DNA from 2 places in the Mesorhizobium sp. B2-1-3A genome. Region 1 is predicted to be linked to the other one. Evidence: riboswitches for the same ligand, from Rfam matches in the RefSeq annotation. Region 1 holds a riboswitch; the other holds the start of a gene.
The links. A riboswitch is a leader RNA that binds a small molecule or an ion and turns the genes downstream of it on or off. The one in region 1 is predicted to bind S-adenosylmethionine.

Region 1 (11,992 bases):
AGCCGCCTGCGATCAGCTTCTCATCGAGGCATCGCGCGCACCTAACCCGCCGGCCCTGCCGCCAACGGCGGTGAAGCGGCTGCGGGAGCTCGGCGCGAAGCCGTGAAGGCCGTCCGGCCGGGCAATCAGCCGTAAACAGCCAGCACCGTGGTCAGCACCAGCGTGGCGGCAAAAACCAGGTTGATGATCCGGGAAGTAACGGGCTTGCGCAGGAAGCGCGCGAACGCCGCACCGGCGAGAAGCCACACTGCGTGGATGACAACGATCATCCCTGCCAGAACCGCCAGCTTCAGCCATGGACCAAGCTCTGCCGCACCCTGCTTCGACGAGGCGCCGGCAAAGACAGCGGCGATCGCCACATAGGCTTTCGGGTTGGCGACAGCCAGCAGAAAACCGGCCAGCCATGTCGGGCGTGAAGCCTCGGCCGCGCGTGCCGCCAGCGGCGGTGCCGTAGCGATCTTGAAGGCGAGATAGAGGATGTAGGCGGCGGACGCGACAACCAGCACCGGCGCCAGCCTCGGCATCGAGGATAGGGCGGCCGTGACCCCTGTCGCCACGACCAGCAGCACGGCGACCGTGCCCAGCACGATCCCGCAGGCATAGCGCAGCGAATCACGCAGGCCAAAGGCGGCACCGACAGCGGTAACGCTTATCGTTGCCGGCCCCGGACTGCCCATGACCACCGTGGCGGCCAGCACCAGCGCGAGCAGCGGTCGCCAAAACTCCGGTTGCGAAAGAAGCGGCTCCGTCATTGCGCTCTCTGTCTTGCCACGAGCACAGGACGCTATGGCAGGACAGGAGCGTGGTCTTGGACGTTCGTGCGTGGAGAGCGGCTGGAAGCTTCAGCCACTCGCCTTGTCGAGCTCGGCCATGTCACCGGCGGTCAATTTCAGCGACGCAGCTTTGATCAAACTGTCCATCTGGCTCGGCTTGGTGGCGCTGGCGATCGGTGCGGTAACGCCTGGCCGCGCGATAACCCAGGCAAGGGCGACTTCCGCCTGCTTCGCGGAATGCCTGGCAGATACCGCGTCCAGGGCGGCAAGAATGCGCATGCCCCTCGGGTTTAGATAACTGCCGACATCTTCGCCGCGCTCGCTTTGGCCAAGATCGGCCTCGCTGCGATATTTGCCGCTCAGAAAACCCTTGGCCAGGCTGAAATAGGTGATGACGCCGATATCCTCGGCCACGCACAGATCGCGCAACGGCCCGTCGAAGGAGGACCGATCGTAGAGATTGTATTCCGGCTGCAGCACTTCGTAGCGCGGCAGGCTGCGCAGGCTCGCCACATCGAGTGCGGCGCGCAACTGGCCGGCGTCGAGGTTCGAGCAGCCGACATGGCGGACCTTGCCCTTGGCAAGCAGCTTCTCGTAGGCGCCAAGGGTTTCCTCGTAGGGCGTGGCCGGATCCGGCCAATGTGACAGATAGAGGTCGATGACATCGGTTTGCAGCCGCTTCAGCGAGGCTTCGACAGCCTTCTCGATATAGGCGGCGGACAGATCCTTGTGGCCCTGCCCCATATCCGAGCCGACCTTGGTGATCACCACGACCTTGTCGCGGTTGCCACGATCCTTCATCCATTTGCCGATGATGGTTTCCGATTCACCGCCCTGGTTGCCCGGCACCCAGCGCGAATAGGCGTCCGCGGTATCGATCGCGTTGAGTCCGCCGCCGACGAAGCGATCAAGCAGGTCGAACGAGGTCTTCTCGTCGGCGGTCCAGCCGAAGACGTTGCCGCCCAGAACCAGCGGCGCGATGGACAGGTCGGTGCGACCGAGACGGCGTTTCTGCAAGACGAATCTCCGTGATGATTAAGACCGGGCGGACGCCGCCCGCTGGCTGGGTTCGGAACCTAACCTAGGTCTTGCCTCGCCGAGATCAAAGGCCTGGTCGCTTTTTCCGCAGAGCCAGCGCTTCACAAAGGCGCTATCCCCCGCGCCACCTCCTCCAGCCAATGGTCGCGGATGCCAAGTGCTTCCAGATGCTTCAGCGTGCTGAGTACATAATCCTCGTTGTTGCCGGACTGGCCGACCGCGCCGCGCACCAGCGCCGCCGCGTCCGCCGTGTCCAGCGCGCCGGCATATTGCTCATGTTTGCGGTCGACGATGTAGGCCACGGCTTCGACCATACCGCCGCCGTCGAGCCGGACCTTGAGGGTGCGTTCGAGATAGACTGATGTGACGAGTTCACGCTCGCGCAGATAGGCGATGACCTCGTCGCGCAATTCCCCGGGCACACGGAAAGCCAGGCCGACGCAGGAGCCGCCATGGTCGAGGCCGAGCACCAATCCGGGCCGCTGGCGCGTGCCGCGGTGCACGAAGGAATAGACGCAGAGCGAGCGGCGGTAGCCGTGCAGCTGGGCGCGGCGTGTCTCGATATGCGCGAAACCCGGCCGCCAGATCAGCGAACCGTAGCCAAACACCCAAAAATCGCCCATATCGCCGCGCCTGATTGCAAAAAGAATGGCTACACCGCACCGGAAACCGGTGTTTTTTCCAACCGTCCCCGGCTACCTATTCGTCTCTGTCTGCCCAGTGTTGTCGGAATCGAAGGTCCGTCCGCCAATACCCATGCGTTAATGAGAGCCAAAGCATGACGTCAAGTGACGAACGCCAACCAAAGTCCCGTCGCGGCCTGTTCTGGCTTGTGACGTTCGTCATTGTGCTGTTTGCCATTTACAGCGGCGGCTGGTTCTACCTGGCCAGCAGGGTCCGGGCTGAAGCCGACAAGGCGGTTGCCACGCTCAACAAGAGCGGCATCGAAGCCGGTTGCGCCAATCTCCAGGTCACCGGCTATCCCCTGAGCTTTGCCGTCTCTTGCGACAACCTGGCGTATGAGGACGATGCCAAGAACATCGCGGCCTCGGCCGGCTCCTTCAATGCCGTCGCCCAGATCATCCAGCCTTTGTCGCCGGTCGCCGATCTGCGCGGCCCGCTCAGGACCTCAGTCCCCGGCATGGTGCCGCTGTGGATCGACTGGGACAATCTGCAGGCCAACGTGAAACTGTCATGGCCGCTGCCGCGGCGCATTGCGCTGCAGGCGGAGGGCCTGTCCGGCCAGACCGATCCGGCCGACGACACCGATCCGGTGGAATTGTTCAGCGCCGGCAGGGCAGCCGGCCAGTTGCAGCCGAACGGCGTGGATCTCGACTATGTCGGCAGCTTCACCGATCTGGAGATCGACCCGGATGCGATCGGCGGGCGCGTGCTGCCGGCGCTCGATGCCAGCGGCGATGCCACGCTGAAGAACGGCGTCGCATTGATCGGAACGCAGGTGAAGAGCCTGCGCGGCCAGAGGGTCGATATTCGCAACCTCGATTTGTCGTCGGGCACGGCGAGAGTTACCGTTTCCGGGCCGTTGTCGGTCGATGCCGAAGGCCTTGTAGATGCCGACCTGATGATCAGGATCAAGGATCCGAAGGCTGTGGCATCCATCCTTGCCGGCGCCATACCCGAGCAGAAGAACGCGATCGAACAGGGTTTCGCGGCGTTGGCGCTGCTTGGCAGCGAACCATCGATGCCGCTGAAGGTGGTCAAGGGCAAGGCCTCGCTCGGCTTCATCCCGCTCGGCAAGATCAAGCCGGTTCAATAGCGCTGCCATGGCAAGACCAGCGAGGCTCCTGAGTGTCGGCGCGCTGACGCTGGACACGATCCTGCGTGTCGAGACACTGCCCACGCATCAAGGAAAATTCATCGCCTCCGACGGCGTCCAGATCGCTTCTGGCATGGCCACCAGCGCTGCTTGCGCAGCGCATCGCCTGGGCGCCGACGTGTCGCTGTGGGCGAGTGCCGGCGATGATCCGGTCGGCGATCAACTGATTGCCGGGATCGAGGCCGAAGGCGTCGACTGCAGCTACGTGCGCCGCGTCAGCGGCGCCCGCTCGGCGCTGGCATCGATCCTGGTCGACGCCCATGGCGAACGCATCATCGTGCCTTTCTATGACAGCTTGGCCCAGACCGATCCCGATTCTTTGCCTTTCGCCGACATCGCGGCATTCGATGCCGTGCTGGCCGACGTGCGCTGGCCGGGTGCGGCGGCCCTTGCCCTGAAGACGGCACGCGCCGCCGGCCGGCCTGCGATTCTCGACGCCGATACCGCGCCGCTGGCGGTGCTGGAGCGGCTGTTGCCGCTGGCTTCTCACATCGTTGCCTCGGAGCCGGCAGTCCGCATCATATGCGGCCAGGCGCTGGACCTGGGGCGCGCCTGCACTGACCTCGCCTCCCGCACCGATGCCCTCGTCGCGGTCACCGGCGGCGCGGCGGGCACCTGGTGGTTCGATCGCGCGGCCGGATCATCCCGCCATGTCGCTGCGCCAGGGATCAAGGCGGTCGACACGCTCGCCGCCGGCGATGTCTTTCACGGCGCCTTTGCCGTCGGGCTGGCGGAAGCCATGCCGGTCGAACAGGCCATGCGTTTTGCGAGTGCCGCCGCCGCGCTCAAGTGCCTGCGCTTCGGCGGCAGGCTCGGTGCGCCGGACCGGGCCGAGACACTGGCCATGGTCGCGGCGACATGGCCTGAAACAGCCTAATTCTTCGACGGGTGCTCGATCGCCTGACGGCCGAAATCGGGCACATCAATGTCCTGGCCCGCCTCGATGATCGAGCGGCGCACCGCGCGGGTGCGGGTGAACAGGTCGAACAGCTTATCGCCGTCGCCCCAGCGGATCGCCCGCTGCAGGAATGCCAGGTCTTCCGAGAACCGCGCCAGCATTTCGAGGATGGCGTCCTTGTTGTGCAGGCACACGTCCCGCCACATGGTCGGGTCGGAGGCGGCCAGGCGCGTGAAGTCGCGAAAGCCGGAGGCGGAATATTTGATCACTTCCGTCTTGGTCACCGATTCCAGATCGTCGGCGGTGCCGACGATGTTGTAGGCGATGATGTGCGGCAAATGCGAAACGATGGCGAGCGTCATGTCGTGATGCTGCGGGTCCATCGTGTCGATGTTGGCGCCGCAGCGGCGCCAGAATTCCGACAGCCTTTCCAGAGCGCCCGGATCGGTGCCTGGCAGCGGCGTGAAGATACACCAGCGATTGTCGAACAGGTCGGCGAAACCGGCATCCGGTCCGGATTTCTCGGTACCCGCCAGCGGATGGCCGGGAATGAAATACACGCCGTCAGGCACATGCGGCTGCATCTGCGCGATGACCGAGGCCTTGGTCGAGCCGACATCGGTGAGGATCGCGCCCTTCTTCAGCGCCGGCGCGATCTCCTGCGCCACCGCGCCGGACGAACCGACCGGCACCGAGACGATGATCAGATCGGCGTCGCGGACCGCTTCCTTGGCGTCGGTCGTATAGGAATCACCCAGCCCAAGCTCCTGCGCCCGCGCCAGCGTCGCCGCGCTGCGGGTCGAGATGGCAACGTGGCCGGCAAGGCCCTCGCGGCGGATGACGCGGGCCAGCGACGAGCCGATCAGGCCGATGCCGACCAGCGCGATCTTCTCAAACATCGGTGATGTCATGGCGTTAGAGCTTTCGGGCGTTCTAGCTTTTCAGGAATGTCGTGAGCGCGGCGACGACGCCGCGATTGGCCTCTTCGGTGCCAACGGTCATGCGCAGCGCGTTGGGAAAGCCGTAGCCGGAAACGCGCCGCAATATGTAGCCGCGCGCTGTCAGGTAATCGTCCGCCGCCGCCGCCGAATGCTTCTGGTCGTCTGGAAAATGAATGAGGAGGAAATTGCCGACGCTGGGCGTCACCCGCAGCCCAAGCCCGGTCATCTCCGCGCTCAGCCAGGTGAGCCAGGTCTCGTTATGCGACACGCTGCGCTCGACATGGGCGCGGTCGCGGATCGCGGCGATGCCGGCCTCGATCGCCGTCGCATTGACGTTGAAGGGACCACGCACGCGATTGATGGCGTCGACGATGTGCATCGGCCCGTACATCCAGCCGATCCGCGCTCCGCCAAGGCCGATCTTGGAGAAGGTGCGCGTCATCACCACGTTCTCCGCGCTGCCGACCAGCTCGATGCCGGCTTCGTAATCGTTGCGGCGGACATATTCGGCATAGGCCGCGTCGAGCACCAGCAGCACATGTTTGGGCAGGCCGGCATGCAGGCGACGCACCTCCTGGAACGACACATAGGTGCCGGTTGGATTGTTGGGATTGGCGAGGAACACGATTTTCGTGCGCGGCGTGACGGCGGCCAGCATCGCATCGATGTCGGCGCGCTCTTCGGTCTCCTTGATCACAACCGGGGTGGCCCCGGCCGACTGGATGTAGATCTTGTAGACCATGAAGGCGTGTTCGGTGAAAATGGCCTCGTCGCCGGGCGCCAGATAGGTCTGCGCCAAAAGGCCGAGGATCTCGTCGGAGCCGTTGGAGCAGATGATGTTCTGCGCGTTGAGGCCATGCACCTCGGCGATCGCCTCGCGCAACCGCCTGGCGGTGCCATCGGGATAGATGTCGAGTTTGGCGGCGACGTCGCGGGCGGCTTCGATGGCCTTCGGTGACGGACCGAGCGGGTTCTCGTTCGACGACAGCTTGTAGACCTTGGCGACACCGGCCGGCGCCGTGCTCTTGCCGGGCACATAGGCGTCTATGTCCATGATGCCCGCGCGCGGGGTTGGACGTGCCTGATCCGGTGTCTGGTTCATTTTTTGCAAAATCCGTCGAAAATGCCTCCATCCGGAGGCCGCAGCGGAAATACAAGCCATGGCCGGCAATGTCGAGAGGCGGCGGTGGGGCCAGCAGCCGGCCCAACCTCCGGCATTGACGGCGAGGCGGGCGAGTTCTAGAAGGACGGTGACAGTTCCGTGGTGATTTGGCCGGTCGGCTTGCAGCCACGTTAAACAATTCGCTAAAGGGCCGTTTGCGTGACGTAACCGGCTTTGCGAATGGCAATGCCGGTTTTTTATTGTCCGCGGCCGGCCGGACAAAACGCATCGGCGGCGATTTTCGTTGGGCACGATGCAGCAAGTGAGTACGTGAATGGCCGCTCTGCGTGCAGGAAAGACCAACAACGAGGCCGACCAACCGTCGAGCCCGGTGTTGCGCTTCGGGCCCGACCAGCCGCTCAAGCTCGACGCCGGCACGCTTTTGTCGCCGTTCCAGATCGCCTACCAGACCTATGGCACGCTGAACGATGCCCGCTCCAATGCCATTCTCGTCTGCCATGCGCTGACCGGCGACCAGCATGTCGCCAACACCAACCCGGTGACCGGCAAGCCGGGCTGGTGGGAAGTGCTGATCGGCCCCGGCAGGATCATCGACACCAACCGTTTCTTCGTCATCTGCTCCAACGTCATCGGCGGTTGCCTGGGCTCCACCGGTCCCGCCTCGACCAATCCCCTCACCGGCAAGCCCTATGGGCTCGACCTGCCTGTCATCACCATTCGCGACATGGTGCGCGCGCAGAAGATGCTGATCGACCATTTCGGCATCGAGAAGCTGTTCTGCGTGCTCGGCGGCTCAATGGGCGGCATGCAGGTGCTGGAATGGGCGTCGAGCTATCCCGAGCGCGTCTTTTCGGCGCTGCCGATCGCTACGGGTGCCCGCCATTCCTCGCAGAACATCGCCTTCCACGAGGTCGGCCGGCAAGCCGTCATGGCTGATCCGGACTGGCATGGCGGCAAGTATTTCGAGCATGGCAAGCGCCCGGAAAAGGGTCTGGCGGTGGCGCGCATGGCGGCCCACATCACCTATCTCTCGGAAGCCGCCCTGCACCGTAAATTCGGCCGCAATCTGCAGGATCGCGACCACCTGACTTTCGGCTTCGACGCCGACTTCCAGATCGAAAGCTATCTGCGCCACCAGGGCATGACCTTCGTCGACCGCTTCGACGCCAACTCCTATCTCTACATGACGCGGTCGATGGACTATTTCGACCTCGCAGCCGATCATGGCGGCAGGCTGGCGGATGCCTTTGCCGGCACCAAGACCCGTTTCTGCCTGGTGTCGTTCACGTCGGACTGGCTGTTTCCGACCGAGGAGAGCCGCTCCATCGTGCACGCGCTCAACGCCGCCGGCGCCTCGGTATCCTTCGTCGAGATCGAGACCGATCGCGGCCACGACGCCTTCCTGCTCGACGAGCCGGAACTGTTCGCCGCCATCAACGGCTTCATCGGCTCCGCGGCCCGCGCCAGAGGGCTAAGCGCATGACCCCGCAAAGTTGCAGACTTTCAGGATCAGGCTCATGCGCCATACAGGAGGCGACATCATGAGCGTCAACGGCAGCCAGCGCGTCGACCTCGAGGTCGTCGCCAACCTCATTCCGCCACAGTCGCGCGTGCTCGACGTCGGTTCGGGCGACGGCTCCTTGCTTGAATTGCTGCAGGAAACCAAACAGGTCGACGGCCGCGGGCTTGAACTGTCGCAGCGCGGCGTCAACGAATGCGTGGCGCGCGGCCTCTCTGTCATCCAGGGCGATGCCGACAAGGATCTCGAATTCTATCCCGACAAGGGTTTTGACTTCGTCGTCCTGTCGCAGACCTTGCAGGCGACCCGCAACCCGAAGCTGGTGCTCGACGAACTGCTCAGGATCGGCAACAGGGCGATCGTCTCTTTCCCCAATTTCGGCCATTGGCGGGTGCGCCTGTCGCTGTTCGTCAAGGGCCGCATGCCGGTGACCCAGGACCTGCCCTATTCCTGGTACGACACGCCCAACATCCACTTCTGCACCATCCGCGACTTCGTCAACCTGTGCGATGAGCTCGGCGCGACGGTGGAAAAGGCGACCGCGCTCGACGCAGCCGGCCAGAAGATCGGCCTGTCGATGCCCTGGTGGTTCTGGAATTTCTTCGGCCAGCAAGCGGTGTTCTTGCTGAAGCGGTAAGGCATGGAACGTCTAGCCCAGGACATCCGTGGCCTTGTGCGGGTGCTCGACACCGTCGGCGAACACCACATCGGATCGGGAATTGTCCGTGCGCAGGGCCAGTATTGCCTGATAGGCGGGCGAATCATACCACCGGCGCATCTGCCGCCGGTCGGGAAACTCGATGATGATGAGGTTGCCCGGCCAATCGTTCTCGATCACCTCCAGATTGCCGCCATGGACCAGGAAGCGGCCGCCGAACGGTTCCAGCGTGGCATCGATCCTGTGCAGATATTCGACGATCTGCGGGCCCATCCTGACTTGGCGCATATGGGCAACGGCGTAGGCGGTCATGACGTAACTCCCTTGTCGAGCGGCCGATTTGCCGGTCTCATGGCTGCAAATTGCCAAGGGAGGTGACGAGACTCGATTACGCCTGAGGTAATAGGCCAACATCGATGCCGTGCACGAATCAGCGCTTGAGCGCGAGCGGAACCGCATCCCCTCAGACTTGCCAGGGTGTTGCTATTGGGGCGCGGAGGCCCAAAATCGGCGTTTCAGACCAGCCGGATTTCGCGTCTTTGGATGACATGTGAAGATGGTCTTTGTAGCGTCGCGCCGAACGTAATGCTTGGGCGGGGCATGGAACGCAAATCCCAGACCTATTCAATCGTAGTCGAAATGGAAAATGCCCAATCCATCAATGAAGATGAGATCGGCGCTTCATTCCGCGCCTTGGCGCGGGAAATAGAGGCCGCAACGACTGACGATCGGCACCCCAAGCCGGAGGTTATTGTCGTTCACAGCGGAGAGAATACCGAGACGCCGCTCCTCCAGCAGCGTATCGCCGAACTTGTTCCGCGACTTGACGCCGTCGCCAATCTGGTCTTCAGCGCCAGCACCGGCAGCCGATACTATGAGATCAAGAACGCGGGCGTTGGATTGGCCACGGGCGACATCGTGGTTTTCTGCGATTCCGACACGGTTATGGAGAGCGGCTGGCTGTCGGCGCTCCTTGAACCGTTACAGGACCCGAAGACGATGGCCGTGAGCGGCTACACCTATCTCGGCCATGACGATTTCGCCTCGCGCACCTTTGCACTGCTGTGGTTCTTCCCGCTGCGCGACGGGGATCAGCGTTTCGCCTCCAGGCGGGCAATGAACGCCAACAATTGCGCCTTTCGCAGAAGTTGGTTGGCCAGCCATCCCTATCCGGCCAGCAATGGTTTCAAGGTTTCCTGCACGTTGCTTACCAGCCAGTTGCGGGAAAGCGGACATGACTTCGTCAGGGTCGATGCCCGGGCCAGCCATTATCCTCCGCGCGGCTGGCGTTTTTTCTTCTGGCGCGCGCTCGTCACCGGTCGCGATGCGGACCGCAAATATGTGGCGCTGGAATCGCCGTCGCGAACCGCACGGGTGGTCAAGGCGGCAAGGCGCTGGTTTTCGACATCGCGCCGGGTGGGCGGTCGCATCCTTGCGCATGCGGCACGACTCGGCATGCCAATCTGGCAGATTCCGTTTGCCCTGATCGTCGGCATGGCCTTTTGCACGCTGGTGTTCGTCGCCCAGATGGCCATGGCGCTTGGTCTGGTCCGGGACGAGCCGGAATACGTCCCTCTTTACGTCGGTCATAGCTGAGTGGCCAAAGCCTTGGATGCGGCTCCCCTTATCACGGTGATCACACCGACCCACAACAGGCGCGACAAGGTGTTGCGCGCTGTCGAAAGCGTGCTGTCCCAAAGCATGTCGAGGCTTGAGCACATTGTCGTCGACGATGGCTCGACGGACGGAACCGAAGCCGCGCTCGACCGCGTTCACGACCCGCGTCTGATCTATGTCGGTGCGAAATGGCGCGGGGCCAACGCCGCGAGGAATGCCGGCATCGAGCGGGCGCGAACGCCCCTGGTGACGTTTCTCGATTCGGACGATGTCTACATGCCGCATCGGCTTGAACGGACTTTGGCCTGGTTCGAAGACAACCCTGGCCTTCAGGTGCTGCTTAGTTCTTTTGTGTCCTTGAAGAACGGCCGCAGCACCAACTGCACCAACCCCGAGGCCTTCATCAATCCGGCGATGCTGGAGCGGACACTCGTCGCCCAGACGATCTTTATCGCTGGCTCGGCGATCACCGCGCGTCGCGAGGCCTTGCTGGCCATTGGCGGCTATGACAGCGATACAACCCGGATGCAGGATCGGGAATTGCTGCTGCGCCTTGCCCGGCGCTTCGGCGCACAACTGTCCGGCGATCTCGACTGGACGAAACACAATTCGGAGAATTCGATTTCGGGACGGCGCGATGGCTATGTCGAAGCCTATGCGAATTTGATGGGCAAGCATCCGTATATTGCCCACGCCTATCCGCACATTCCTCCTTACATGATCTCACGCCAGCTCATAGCCGATATTCTCAGGGGCCGTTTGCCCGAGGCGTTTGCCGGATACATGGCCAACCGGTCTTCCAAGGAACTCGGTTACTCGTTGCCGGAGTTGGTCAACGGTTACGTCTATGGCCGGCGTTGGCGCCGCAATCTCTACAATGAATTTCGCAACCGGTTCGGCGCCCGGCCGGCCTAGCTGCCGCCACGCTCACCGGTCGAGTTCCGGGAAATAGGGATCCGACAGGAACCGCCTGTCCCGCTCGCCCTTCAGGCAATCGATCGGCGCGTCCGCGTCGACGGGAGTGATCTCAGCCTTGTCTTGAAGGCCGCTCACTTCGAGGATCAGCTTGCGCCGGATGGCGGTGGAAAATTCGGCGGCCGCATGGATCGGCAGCACGAAGGAGCCAGGCCCGCCGGTCACGCACTGCGCATAATACTGGTCGAGATGGCTGAAGGTCGGCGACGGGTTGATCAGGATCGGCAGGCCGTTGATGACGATGCCTTTGGCGATGGCCGCATCGCGCGTGGCGGTGACCGGCGGCCCGATATTGTTGGGACCATCGCCCGATATGTCGATGACGCTGCGTTCGCCGGCGAAGTTCGTCCTGTCGAAAAGCCCGGCACCGAAGGCAAGCGCGGTGGAAATCGAGGTGCCGCGAAAACTCCGGAACGGACGCGCCGCCACCTTGTCGGCAAAGCTGTTGGCGCTTTGCGCGCTATCGATGATCTGCCAGCCGATGATCGCGTCATCGCGCACGGTGCCCGCCCATTCGAAATAGGCGAGCGCGATGCGGCCCGTATTGCCGGAACGGACGGCCCGGATGAAGTCGGGATGCCGCAGCGCCTCGACATAGCCGGCGCGTTGCAAC
Region 2 (11,992 bases), on a different contig from region 1:
CACCGGCACGGGCTTGACGCATCTCGGCTCGGCGGCGACGCGCGATTCCATGCACAAGAAGCTGAGCACCGATGGCGAGGAGCAGCTCACCGATTCCATGAAGATGTTCCGCATGGGCCTGGAGGGCGGCAAGCCCGCCAAAGGCCAGGTCGGCGTGCAGCCGGAATGGTTCTACAAGGGCAACGGCACCATGGCCGTGGCCCCAGGTGCGGCACTCCTGTCACCGGCCTTCGCCAAGGACGCCGGCGAGGAACCCGAGGTCGCCGGCATCTACGTCATCGGCGACGACGGCGCGCCCTTCCGTGTCGGCTTCACGCTGTCGAACGAATTTTCCGACCACGTGACCGAGCGCGTCAACTATCTCTTCCTCGCCCATTCCAAGCTGCGCAATGCCTCGTTCGGGCCGGAGATCCTGATCGGCGACCTGCCTTCCGACATCCGCGGCACATCGCGCATCGTACGCGACGGCAAGATGCTGTGGGAAAAACCGTTCCTGTCGGGCGAAGCGAACATGTCGCACACCATCGCCAATCTCGAACATCACCATTTCAAATATTCGGCGTTCCGCCAGCCGGGCGACGTGCATGTGCATATGTTCGGTACCGCGACACTGTCCTTCGCCGACGGGGTCAAGACCGAGGCCGGCGATGTGTTCGAGATCGAGGCGGGGGATTTCGGCCTGCCGCTGCGCAATCCGCTGGAGATCGAAAAGCCGGTGAAGGTGGTTGTAAAGGCGCTGTGAGTGGTGATCTCCCCCCTCGTGGGGGAGATTGGCAGTGTCACCGCGCGGCGCGAAAGTGCTTGGACAGCTTCAGGCCTTGCGCCTGGTAGTTGGAGCCCAGATCGGTGCCGTAGAGCGCCTGCGGGCGCTTCAGCATGTGCTCGTAGACCAGCCGGCCGACGATCTGGCCATGGTCGAGGATGAACGGCACTTCATGGCTGCGCACCTCCAGCACGGCCCGGCTGCCGGTGCCGCCGGCTGCCGAATGGCCGAAGCCCGGGTCGAAGAAGCCGGCATAGTGGACGCGGAATTCGCCGACCAGAGGGTCGAACGGCGTCATCTCGGCGGCATAGAGCGGCGGCACGTGGACCGCTTCCTGGCTGACGAGGATGTAGAATTCGTCGGGGTCGAGCACCAGTTCGCCCGCGCCGCTCTTGTGGATCGGCTCCCAGAAATCGACGACATCCTGCGCCGCGCGCTTGTCGACGTCGACGAGACCGGTGTGATGCTTGCCGCGGTAGCCGACCAGCCCGTCACTGTCGCCATTGAGATCGATCGACAGCGCGATGCCGCCGCCGGAAATGTTAGGCGGCTCGGTGGCGACCAGCATTTGCGCGCGGTGGAGTTCGTGCAGCTCGGCCTCCGAGAGCAGCGCATTGCCGGTGCGGAAGCGGATCTGCGACAGGCGTGAGCCGGTGCGCACCACGATCGGGAAGGTGCGTGGGCTGACCTCCAGATAGAGCGGACCATTGTAGCCGGCGGCGATCTTGTCGAACTCGTGGCCTCGGTCGGTCATGACACGGGTGAAGATGTCGAGCCGCCCGGTCGAGCTCTTCGGATTGGCCGAGGCGGAAATCTCCGCCGGCAATGCCAGGCTTTCAAGCAGAGGCACGATGTAGACGCAGCCGGTTTCCAGCACCGCGCCGTCGGCAAGATTGATCTCGTGCAGCTTCAGCCGGTCGAGCTTCTCCGAAACCTTGTGATTGGGGCCGGGCAGGAAGGAGGCCCGCACCCGCCATGCCCTGTCGCCGAGTCTCAGATCGAGACTGGCCGGCTGGATCTGGTCGGCATCGAGGGCACGCGGCGACTTCAGCGCGCCGGACTGGAACAGCGCCGAAATGTCCTGATCGGGAAGAATGCCCGTCTCTCGCAAGGCTTCGCTCCTAGAGGGCAGGCTTTGTCGAACCCGCTTGGTACAAACCTCTTAATGAAGCCGGCAATTGACGCAAGCGTGGGACGGGTCTAAAGGGTCGTTATCCCGTGGTGATTTGGCCGGTCGGCTTGCAGCCACGTTAAACAAGTCGCTAAAGGACCGTCGGGCCGCAAGGCCGTATGGACCGGTTGCGACTTTCGCGGCCGGTTTTTTTGTGTCTGGAACAAAAGCGATGAGCACCAAGAAGCGCAACTGGAAGCCTCAGACAGCCCTCGTGCATGGCGGAACCCTGCGTTCCGGCTTCGGCGAAACCTCCGAGGCGATGTATCTGACGCAGGGCTATGTCTACAAAACGGCGCAGGCGGCCGAAGCCCGGTTCAAGGGCGAGGAACCAGGTTTCATCTATTCGCGCTACGCCAATCCGACCGTCGACATGTTCGAAAAGCGCATGTGCGCGCTCGAAGGCGCGGAGGATGCGCGCGCCACGGCGTCGGGCATGGCCGCGGTGACGGCGGCCCTTCTGTGCAGCGTCAAGGCCGGTGACCATATCGTGGCGGCGCGCGCGCTGTTCGGCTCCTGCCGCTGGGTGGTCGAGACGCTGGCGCCGCGCTACGGCATCGAGGCCACGCTGGTCGACGGCACCGACATCGCCAATTGGGAAAAGGCGGTCAGGCCCAACACCAAGCTGTTCTTCCTGGAAAGCCCGACCAATCCGACACTGGAAGTGGTCGACATATCAGCCGTCGCCGCGCTTGCCAATTCAATCGGCGCGCGGCTTGTCGTCGACAATGTCTTCGCCACGCCTTTGCAGCAGAAGCCGTTGCAGCTTGGCGCGCATATCGTCGTCTATTCGGCGACCAAGCACATCGACGGCCAGGGCCGCTGCCTCGGCGGCGTGATCCTGTCGGACAAGAAGTGGATCGACGAGAACCTGCACGACTATTTCCGCCACACCGGCCCCAGCCTGTCGCCCTTCAATGCCTGGACGTTGCTGAAGGGCCTGGAGACGCTGCCGCTGCGCGTGCGCCAGCAGACGGAGAGCGCCGGCAGGATCGCCGATTTTCTCGCCGAACAGCCGCAGATTGCTCGTGTCATCTATCCCGGCCGCGCCGACCACCCGCAGGCCGATATCGTCAAGAAGCAGATGTCGGGCGGCTCGACGCTGATCTGCCTCGATGTCAAGGGCGGCAAGCAGGCAGCCTTCGCCCTGCAGAATGCACTCGACATCGTGCTGATCTCGAACAACCTTGGCGACGCCAAGAGCCTGATCACCCATCCGGCGACGACGACGCACAAGAATTTAAGCGACGAGGCCCGCGCCGAACTCGGCATCGGGCCTGGTACGCTGAGATTGTCTGCTGGCCTGGAAGACACCGACGACCTTCTGGAAGACATCGCACAGGCGTTGAAAGCCGCCAAATAGCAGGCCGTCCAGGCAGCGTCGCCTGCGGCGGATTCAGGCTCGCGACGGCGCCTCTTCAAGTTCGGCGGCCTTGGTGCCGATGGTCATCGCATTGCCGCGCCAGTCGACGGCGCCGCCGAGCCAGCCGCGTGCCCACATCGCCGGCAGGATCAGGTCACGCACCACGATCGCCGCGACCATGCGCGGCGACAGGTACCAGCCCTTGGACCAGGCCAGTGCACATTCCGGGAAGTAGAAGGCCGCCAGCACGGCGACGGCCGTCAGCGGCAGGCTGAAGCCGGCGCTTGCCGCCGCAACCAGCGCAAGCACCAGCGGCACCACCGCGCCGGTCAGGATTTCAGGTGCGAAGAACAGCGGAAAGGTGACGCGGCGCAGGCGCGCCCAGCGGGCCTGGCGCGACCAGATCTCGCCAAGCGTGCGCCGGCCAAGCGGCTGTTCGAAGGGCGAGGCGACGAGATTGACGCGCAGGCCGAGCCCATTGACCAGCTTGGTCGCGGCGGCGTCCTCGGCGATTTCGGCGGCCAGCGCGCGGATGCCGCCATTGGCATCCAGCATCGGCTTGTTCCAAAGCATGCTCTTGCCCTGGGCAAAGCCAAGGCCGAGCGCCTCACCGGCATACTGCCAGCGGGCCTGCAGGGTGTTGAGGAAGGCGCATTCGACCTCGGCCCAGAAGCCATCCGGCCGCGAGCCGATCGGCGTCGAGCAGACAAGGCCCGTGTTTGGCCGCCACGCCGCCATCAGATGCTGGATGTAATCCCCGGGCATCAGCACGTTGGAATCAGCCAGGATGACCCATTTGTGCCGCGCGGCTTCCCAACCCTTGACGCAATTGTTGAGCTTGGGATTGGCGCTGACGCGATCGTCACCGATCAACAGCCGGGCCGGCAGCTTGGGGAAACGGGCAATGGCTTGTCTGATCAACCCGACCACCGGATCATCGGCATGGGCAACGCAGAAGATCAACTCGTAGCGCGGCCAGTCGAGCGAGAAGGCGCGCTCCAGCGTCTCGTGCGTGAACGGCTCGACGCCACGCGACGGCACGACAATCGACACCGGCTGCGATTTGCCGGCTGGCGGCGAGATCGTAGTGCGCCGTTTCAGCTGTGAGGCCGCCAGCGCGATGCTGGCAGCGTTTGAAAGGATAAGAGCAGTCGAAAGCGAGGCGGCTATGATAGTGAGTTCCATCGAGATCTGGGCGCTCCAGAAGAGACGGGCCGCGGTGTGGCCGCTTTCAACAGTTCGACAGAGCGCCGAGTCGCTCGGTTCGCGCACACCACCATTGTCATGTGTCACTTAAATGACATTCTTTGCCGGCACCTGCCTTTCGAGGACGAGCGCGACAAGACGCGCACGTTGACCTCCTCGCCTGGAGGGCCGAAAGTTTTGTTTGTTTGAGCATGATCTTTGGACAGGCGGAAACCGTTTGGCCGGGAAAACCGGTCCACTTTTCGGGATCATGCTCGATATCGTTTTGGAGCCGCTTATGTACCGCGCAGTCACGCGCAACATCGAAGTGCAGGTCAGGCCGTTCTATCTCGAGGACCGTTCGGATCCTTCCGAGAACCGCTATGTCTGGGGTTACCAGATAACGATCGACAATCAGTCGGACGAATTCGTGCAGCTTCTGTCGCGCTATTGGCACATCACCGACGGCGCCGGCCGGGTCGAGGAAGTGCGAGGCCCCGGCGTTGTCGGCGACCAGCCCGAACTCAATCCCGGCGACAGCTATCAATACACGTCGGGCTGCCCGCTCTCGACGCCGTCAGGGATCATGGTCGGGCGCTATACGATGCGCAACAAGCGCGGCGAGACATTCGACATCGCCATCCCGGCCTTTTCGCTGGATCTGCCGGGAACGAGACGGACGGTGAATTGAGCGTCTTTCTCCCCGTCACTACACGGGGAGAAATGCCCGGCACGCAATGAGGGGCGGCGCCGAACTGATGAGATTATCTTTCACGCACGTGACGGGTCTACGCGCGGCCACTTGCCAAAGTTAGCGCTGCCCCTCATCCGCCTGCCGGCACCTTCTCCCCGATAGTGACGGGAAGAAGGAAGCTCCCTTTACTGCGCCGCGAATTCCGCCGGGTCGAAGTCATATTGCTTCGAGCAGAATTCGCAGGCGACGTGGATGCCGCCGTCCTCGGTCGAGTCCTTGATCTCCTGCGCGGAGAAGCCCTCGAGGATGCCGCGGATCTTGTCGCGCGAGCACGAGCACTGGTCGGCGACGGGGACGCCGCCGAAGACGCGCACGCCATGCTCATGGAATAGGCGATAGAGCAGCCGCTCGGCGCCGATCGTCGGATCGATCAGCTCTGTCGGTTCGATGGTACCGAGCAGCGCCAGCAATTCCTGCCAGGAATTGTCGGCCGGATCGTGGATCTCGTCACGCGGATCGCCATCGCCGCCGGGCAGGTCCGGAACGCGCATGCGCTCGGGGGACTGCGGCAGGAACTGCGCCAGGATGCCACCGGCACGCCACTGTTCGCGCGCGCCACCAGGGCCCGGCGTCAAAAGCTTGGCGACAGAGAGCCTGATATCCGTCGGAATCTGCTCCGACTGGCGGAAGTAGGTGCGCGCCGCGTCCTCCAGCGTCTCGCCGTCGAGTTGCACGATGCCCTGATAACGCTGCGTGTGGGCACCCTGGTCGATGGTCAGCGCCAGCACGCCGCTGCCGAGCAGCGTCTGCTGGGACGTCTCGCCCGCCGCGACGAGGGCCTCGAGCCTATCGGCATCGAAGCGCGCATAGGCGCGCAGCGCCGAAGGCGTCGTGAAATCCGCCACCAGCATGTCGACCGGCCCGTCGGTACGGGTCTGCAGGATGAACTTGCCCTCGAATTTGAGCGAGGTGCCGAGCAGCACCGTCAGCACGCAGGCTTCCGCCAGCAGGCGGGCGACCGGCTCGGGATAGTCGTGGCGGCTGAGGATGGCGTCGAGCATCGGCCCGAGCTGGACCGTGCGACCGCGCACGTCGAGCGGACCGACCTCGAAAGGCACGACATGGTCGTCGCCGGCATAGCCGAACTCGCCGAGTTTGGGGTGATGTTCAGTCACTTGATGCGTTTCCAACATGACAAAGCTCCAGGGCGCGGCCATGCCGCCCCCTGGGGTGCATGCGTCCAAACGCGCTTGATTTGCGTGATGCGGCGCAGATAGGCATCGCGCCCCCGCAGATCAAGCGCCCAGACACTTCATCTCAAGCACCAAGACACCAGGCGAGCACCGCCTTCTGGGCGTGGAGCCGGTTCTCGGCCTCGTCGAAGACCACCGAATGGGGTCCATCGATGACCTCGTCGGTCACTTCCTCGCCGCGATGCGCCGGCAGGCAGTGCATGAACAGCGCGTCCTGCTTGGCATGCGCCATCAGCTTGGCATTGACCTGATAAGGAGAGAAGACGTTGTGGCCGCGGGCGCGATGCTCCTGGCCCATCGACACCCAGCAGTCGGTGACGACGCAATCGGCCTGGTCGACGGCTTCCTCGGGCGAGCGGGTGAAATGCAGCTTGCCGCCATGCGCCTTGGACCAGTCGACATGCTTCTGCGCCGGCTCGCTGCCTTCGGGAACGGCGACGTTGAGGTTGAAGCGGAACCGCGCAGACGCTTCGAGCAGCGAATGCAGCACATTGTTGCCGTCTCCGGTCCAGGCGATGGTCTTGCCGGCAACCGGACCGCGATGCTCCTCGAAGGTCATGATGTCGGCCATCAGCTGGCAGGGGTGGGTGTCGTCGGTCAGCCCGTTGATCACCGGCACGGTTGCGTTCTCGGTCAGTTCCAGCAACCGCTCATGCGAGGTGGTGCGGATCATGATCGCGTCGACATAGCGCGACAGCACCTTGGCGGTGTCGGCGATGGTTTCTGAGCGGCCGAGCTGCATTTCGGTACCGGTCAGCATGATGGTCTCGCCGCCAAGCTGGCGCATGCCTACGTCGAAGGAAACGCGTGTGCGGGTCGACGGCTTGTCGAAGATCATCGCCAGCACCTTGCCTTCGAGCGGCTTGGTCCGCTCGCCGGCCTTCAGGCGCGCCTTTCGCACCACCGCGTCGTCCAGCATGAAGCGCAGGTCGCCCTCGGAAACGGTGGAAAGATCGGTAAAATGGCGAACTGACATCAGCAATATTCCGGAATTACTTCGCGGCGGCCACGGCAATGGCGTCCGCCAGGCCCTTGGCACCAGCGCGGATGCGGTTGAGCGCTTCGTGGATCTCGGCGTCGGTGACGGTGAGCGGCGGCAGCAGGCGGATGACGTTGTCACCGGCCGGAACCGCCAGCAAATGCTGGTCGCGCAGCGCCATGTTCACCTTGGTGTTGGGCATGGCGCATTTGAGGCCAAGCATCAGGCCGGTGCCCCTGATGCCTTCGATGACATCGGGAAACTCGTCCGCGATCGCCGCCAGGCCTTGCTTCAGCAGCAATGCCTTGCGCTGGACATCCTCGAGGAAGCCGTCTTCGAGCACCACGTCGAGAACCGCATTGCCGACAGCCATGGCCAGCGGATTTCCGCCGAATGTGGTGCCGTGCACGCCCGACGTCATGCCGACCACGGCCTCGTCGGTGGCCAGGCACGCGCCCATCGGGAAGCCGCCGCCAATGCCCTTGGCGATCGCCATGATGTCGGGCGTCACGCCCGTCCATTCATGCGCGAACAGCTTGCCGGTGCGGCCGATGCCGCACTGGACCTCGTCGAAGATCAAGAGCAGGCCGTGCTGGTCGCAGAGCTGGCGCAGCCGTTTCAACGATTGAGTCGGCACCGGGCGGATACCGCCCTCGCCCTGCACCGGTTCGATGAGGATCGCCGCGGTTTCCGGCGTGATCGCCTTCTCGGCGGCATCGATGTCGTCGAAGCCGACCTGGTCGAAGCCTTCGACCTTGGGTCCGAAGCCTTCGAGGTATTTGTACTGGCCACCGGCCGCGATGGTCGCCAGCGTGCGGCCATGGAAGGCGCCTTCGAAGGTGATGACGCGGAAGCGCTCGGGATGACCCTTGACGAAGTGGTAGCGCCGCGCCGTCTTGATCGCGCATTCCAGCGCCTCGGCGCCGGAGTTGGTGAAAAACACCTTGTCGGCGAAGGTGGCATCGGCCAGGCGCTCGCCAAGCCGGCTCTGTCCCGGGATCTCATAGAGGTTGGAGACGTGCCAGAGTTTTCCCGCCTGCTCGGTCAGCGCCGCGACCAGATGCGGATGGCTGTGGCCGAGCGAATTGACCGCGATACCGCCGGCGAAATCGAGATATCGCTCTCCCTTGTCGGTAACCAGCCAAGTGCCTTCCCCGTGGTCGAAAGCCAGGGGTGCGCGCGCAAAGGTCTCGTAAAGCGCCGAACCGCTCATTATATGCGTCTCCGGTACCGGAAAATCAAAAAAGCCGCCAAAGCGGCGGCCTTGTGCGGCTTATCGTGTTTTTCGGCCATGAAGTCAACGAAAACGTCGCGTAGTGCGCGCGGCAAGCCCTCCGACGCGACGCCGGCTCATAAGCGACCGGGCAAGTTGGGGAAAACCGAAAAAACCGATTCGTGTTGCACTTGGGACTCTTGTCACCGAGTCAGCGCATAAGGTAATTGTAGTCGAGAAATAACTAGATTTCGTGCGGCGGACCTAATCACCAGATATATGTGGTGTCTGCCCCAGCAGTGGTGCTGGGTCGGGAGTGGATTCCGATTGCCGCACGCTTAGCAGGAGCGCGGTCTCATGAACTGGACTGACGAGCGGGTCGAACTTCTCAGAAAACTGTGGTCGGAGGGTCTGAGCGCAAGCCAGATTGCCGCCCAGCTTGGAGGGGTGAGCCGCAATGCCGTCATCGGCAAGGTGCACCGGCTGAAGCTGTCGGGCCGCGGTCGTGCAACGGCGACGCCGGCACGCCAGAAGAAGGCGACACAGGGCTCGACCGTCCAGAAATCGGTGGCGCGCGCCGCAACCACGACTCGCCATGTCACGACATCGATCGGTGCGACCGCCCTTCAGACGCAATTCGACGCCGAGCCGGTGGCGCGACACTATATCCGCCCGGTCGAGAATGTGGTGGTACCGATCTCACGGCATTTGCAGCTCGTCGAGCTGACCGAGCGCACCTGCAAATGGCCGAATGGCGATCCGCTGTCGGAGGACTTCAACTTCTGCGGCAACGAAGCCGCCGAAACCGGTCCCTATTGCAAATACCACGCCCGCGTGGCCTTCCAGCCGGCGGCGGAGCGCAGACGCAATCGCTGAGCGCGGAGTAGTGAGTAGTGAGTAGTGAGTTTCACTACTTACTAATTTCTACTGACTCACCTCACAGCCATCCATTCTTGCGAAACCGCCAGTAGAGAAACGCGCAGATCGCCGCGATGGTGGCCAGCACCATCGGGTAGCCATATTCCATCTTCAGTTCCGGCATGTCGGTGAAGTTCATGCCGTAGATGCCGGCGAATGCCGTTGGCACCGCCAGGATGGCCGCCCAGGAGGCAAGTTTCTTCGAGATCGCCGTTTCCTGGCTCTGACCGACCAGCAGGCTTGCCTCGAACGCGAAGGCCAGCACCTCGCGCAAACTGTCGATCTTTTCCTGGACGGTGCGGATGTGGTCGGTCACGTCGCGAAACAGCGGGTGCATGGCTGAATGGATTTGCGGCAGGTCGGCGCTGGTCAGCCGGCGGCAGACTTCCACCAGCGGCAGCGCTGCATTGCGCAGGCGCAGGAGATCGCGGCGCAGCATATAGAGCCGCTCGATGTCGGGACCGGTCATCGGCTTCAAAAGGACCTTGTCCTCGATCGCCTCGACCTCGTCCTCGATCTGCTCGAGCACGGGCATGTAGTTGTCGACGATGAAATCGAGAATGGCATACAGGACGAAATCCTCGCCCTTGGCCAGTGAATGCGGGCAGCTTTCCCAATGCTGGCGAACGGCGGCGTAGGAAGTCGACGGGCCATGCCTGACGCTGACGATATAGCCCGAGCCAACGAACAGATGCGTCTCGCCGAAGGTCACCCGTCCTTCGATCAGCTGCGCGGTGCGGGCGACGATGAACAGCGCGTCACCATATTGCTCGAGCTTGGGCCGCTGGTGCGGATGCTCGGCATCCTCGATCGCCAGCTCGTGCAGATGGAACTGTGCCTGGACGCGCAGCAGAAGGTCCCGGTCCGGTTCGAGCAGCCCGATCCAGACGACGTGTCCCGATTTCTTGGCCCAGTCGCCGGCTTCCTCGATCGGAATATCGGCAATACGCCGCCCGGCGGTGTAGACACTGGAGGCGATGATGCCTGACGTTGGCGCCGCGGGCTTGAACTCTCGGACATATTCCATCGCAGCCTCCTGAAGACAGGACCTTTATCAAGGCCTGAGAAGCTTAACGCCGCGATAGTTTAGCGCAATATGATCTAGCGTTCGAGAGGAAGAGCGTTCATTTCGCCGTCACCGTCGCGGAAAGACTTATCTTGTCGGTCTTGTCGCCTTTCGGCCGCTCGGCCGGCATCTGGTCGCCCGTGACGATGTAATAGATGGTTTCGGCGATGTTGGTGGCGTGATCGCCGATGCGCTCGATGTTTTTGGCGCAGAACAGGAGATGCGTGCAGGGCGTGATGTTGCGCGGATCCTCCATCATGTAGGTCAGCAATTCGCGAAACAGCGACGTGTACATGGCATCGATCTGGTCATCGCGATCGCGCACGAAGCCGATCTTGTCGACCGAGCGCGAGGCATAGACGTCGAGCACTTCCTTGAGCTGCGTCAGCGCCAGGTTTGCCAGGGCCTCCAGGCCGCGAAACAAGCTGGTTGGCTGGCGGCCGTCGATGACGGCGACCACGCGCTTGGCGACGTTCTTGCCGAGGTCGCCGACCCGTTCGAGATCGGCGGAAATGCGGATGGCGCCGACGATCTCGCGCAGGTCCGTCGCCATCGGCTGGCGCTTGGCGATGATGATGATCGCCTTGTCGTCGATCTCGCGCTGCCCATCATCGAGCACGGCGTCATCGCGAATGACTTTCTGGGCCAGTCCCGGATCGGCATTGACCAGAGCGGCGACCGCCTGCTCGACCATGCGCTCGGCGTGGCCGCCCATAGCGGCGATGCGCTTCGACAGATATTTCAGCTCCTCGTCATAGGCGCTCATGATGTGTACGGACTGCATGAATGAAATGCCTTCCCACGGGTTCTTTGCTTTGAGTCGTTTCCTCGAATCCCCGCTGATACGCTAGCGGGATGACAGAAAAAAGAAACGGTCCAGGGGAAAACTAGGGCGAGATCAGTGCGTCGGCAAATGAACCGAGAAGGCGGCGCCCTTGCCGACTTCGGATTTGATCGTCAGCCTGGCGTTATGGCGTGTCAGAATATGCTTGACGATCGACAGGCCGAGCCCGGTGCCTTTCTGGGTCCGGCTGGTCTCGGCATCGATGCGATAGAAGCGCTCGGTGATGCGAGGAATGTGTTCCTCGGGAATGCCGGGGCCGAAATCCCGGATCGTCACGTCGATGCCGGGTTCGGAATCGAGGTCGCCGCGCGCAATCGACACCAGGACGCGGCCGCCCGACTGCCCGTATTTGCAGGCGTTTTCCAGGAGATTCTCGAAAACCTGGAACAGCTCGTCGCGATCGCCCGGCACATTGAGAGGCCCCTTGGCGAAATCGCGCTCGATGGCAACGCTGTTTTCGCGGGCAAGCGGGGCCAGCGAATCGATGACGCTGTCGACGGTCTGGCGCAGGTCGACCTCCGTCCCGGGCTTCAGATAGGGTTT

Region 2: it holds a riboswitch for S-adenosylmethionine, as region 1 does, so the genes downstream of both, FJ977_RS28195 (O-succinylhomoserine sulfhydrylase) here and FJ977_RS14520 (homoserine O-acetyltransferase) in region 1, are expected to answer to the same signal.

What each region holds. Positions count from the first base shown of each region.
Region 1 is NZ_VFWK01000003.1:655,916-667,907, forward strand. Features, by position in the region: gene FJ977_RS14480 (1-acyl-sn-glycerol-3-phosphate acyltransferase) at 1-106, shown strand, start outside; gene FJ977_RS14485 (LysE family translocator) at 126-752, opposite strand; gene FJ977_RS14490 (aldo/keto reductase) at 843-1,790, opposite strand; gene FJ977_RS14495 (gamma-glutamylcyclotransferase) at 1,913-2,434, opposite strand; gene FJ977_RS14500 (DUF2125 domain-containing protein) at 2,590-3,588, shown strand; gene FJ977_RS14505 (sugar kinase) at 3,596-4,525, shown strand; gene FJ977_RS14510 (prephenate/arogenate dehydrogenase family protein) at 4,522-5,457, opposite strand; gene hisC (histidinol-phosphate transaminase) at 5,480-6,589, opposite strand; SAM riboswitch at 6,739-6,816, shown strand; gene FJ977_RS14520 (homoserine O-acetyltransferase) at 6,924-8,093, shown strand; gene metW (methionine biosynthesis protein MetW) at 8,152-8,766, shown strand; gene FJ977_RS14530 (DUF1330 domain-containing protein) at 8,779-9,099, opposite strand; gene FJ977_RS14535 (glycosyltransferase) at 9,331-10,383, shown strand; gene FJ977_RS14540 (glycosyltransferase family 2 protein) at 10,384-11,319, shown strand; gene FJ977_RS14545 (DUF1194 domain-containing protein) at 11,332-11,992, opposite strand, start outside.
Region 2 is NZ_VFWK01000007.1:212,546-224,537, forward strand. Features, by position in the region: gene araD1 (AraD1 family protein) at 1-742, shown strand, start outside; gene FJ977_RS28190 (2'-deoxycytidine 5'-triphosphate deaminase) at 780-1,874, opposite strand; SAM riboswitch at 1,972-2,049, shown strand; gene FJ977_RS28195 (O-succinylhomoserine sulfhydrylase) at 2,107-3,297, shown strand; gene FJ977_RS28200 (ceramide glucosyltransferase) at 3,331-4,482, opposite strand; gene apaG (Co2+/Mg2+ efflux protein ApaG) at 4,781-5,173, shown strand; gene FJ977_RS28210 (Hsp33 family molecular chaperone) at 5,362-6,393, opposite strand; gene argF (ornithine carbamoyltransferase) at 6,494-7,405, opposite strand; gene FJ977_RS28220 (aspartate aminotransferase family protein) at 7,422-8,621, opposite strand; gene FJ977_RS28225 (GcrA family cell cycle regulator) at 8,979-9,497, shown strand; gene FJ977_RS28230 (magnesium and cobalt transport protein CorA) at 9,559-10,566, opposite strand; gene phoU (phosphate signaling complex protein PhoU) at 10,664-11,389, opposite strand; gene FJ977_RS28240 (ATP-binding protein) at 11,504-11,992, opposite strand, start outside.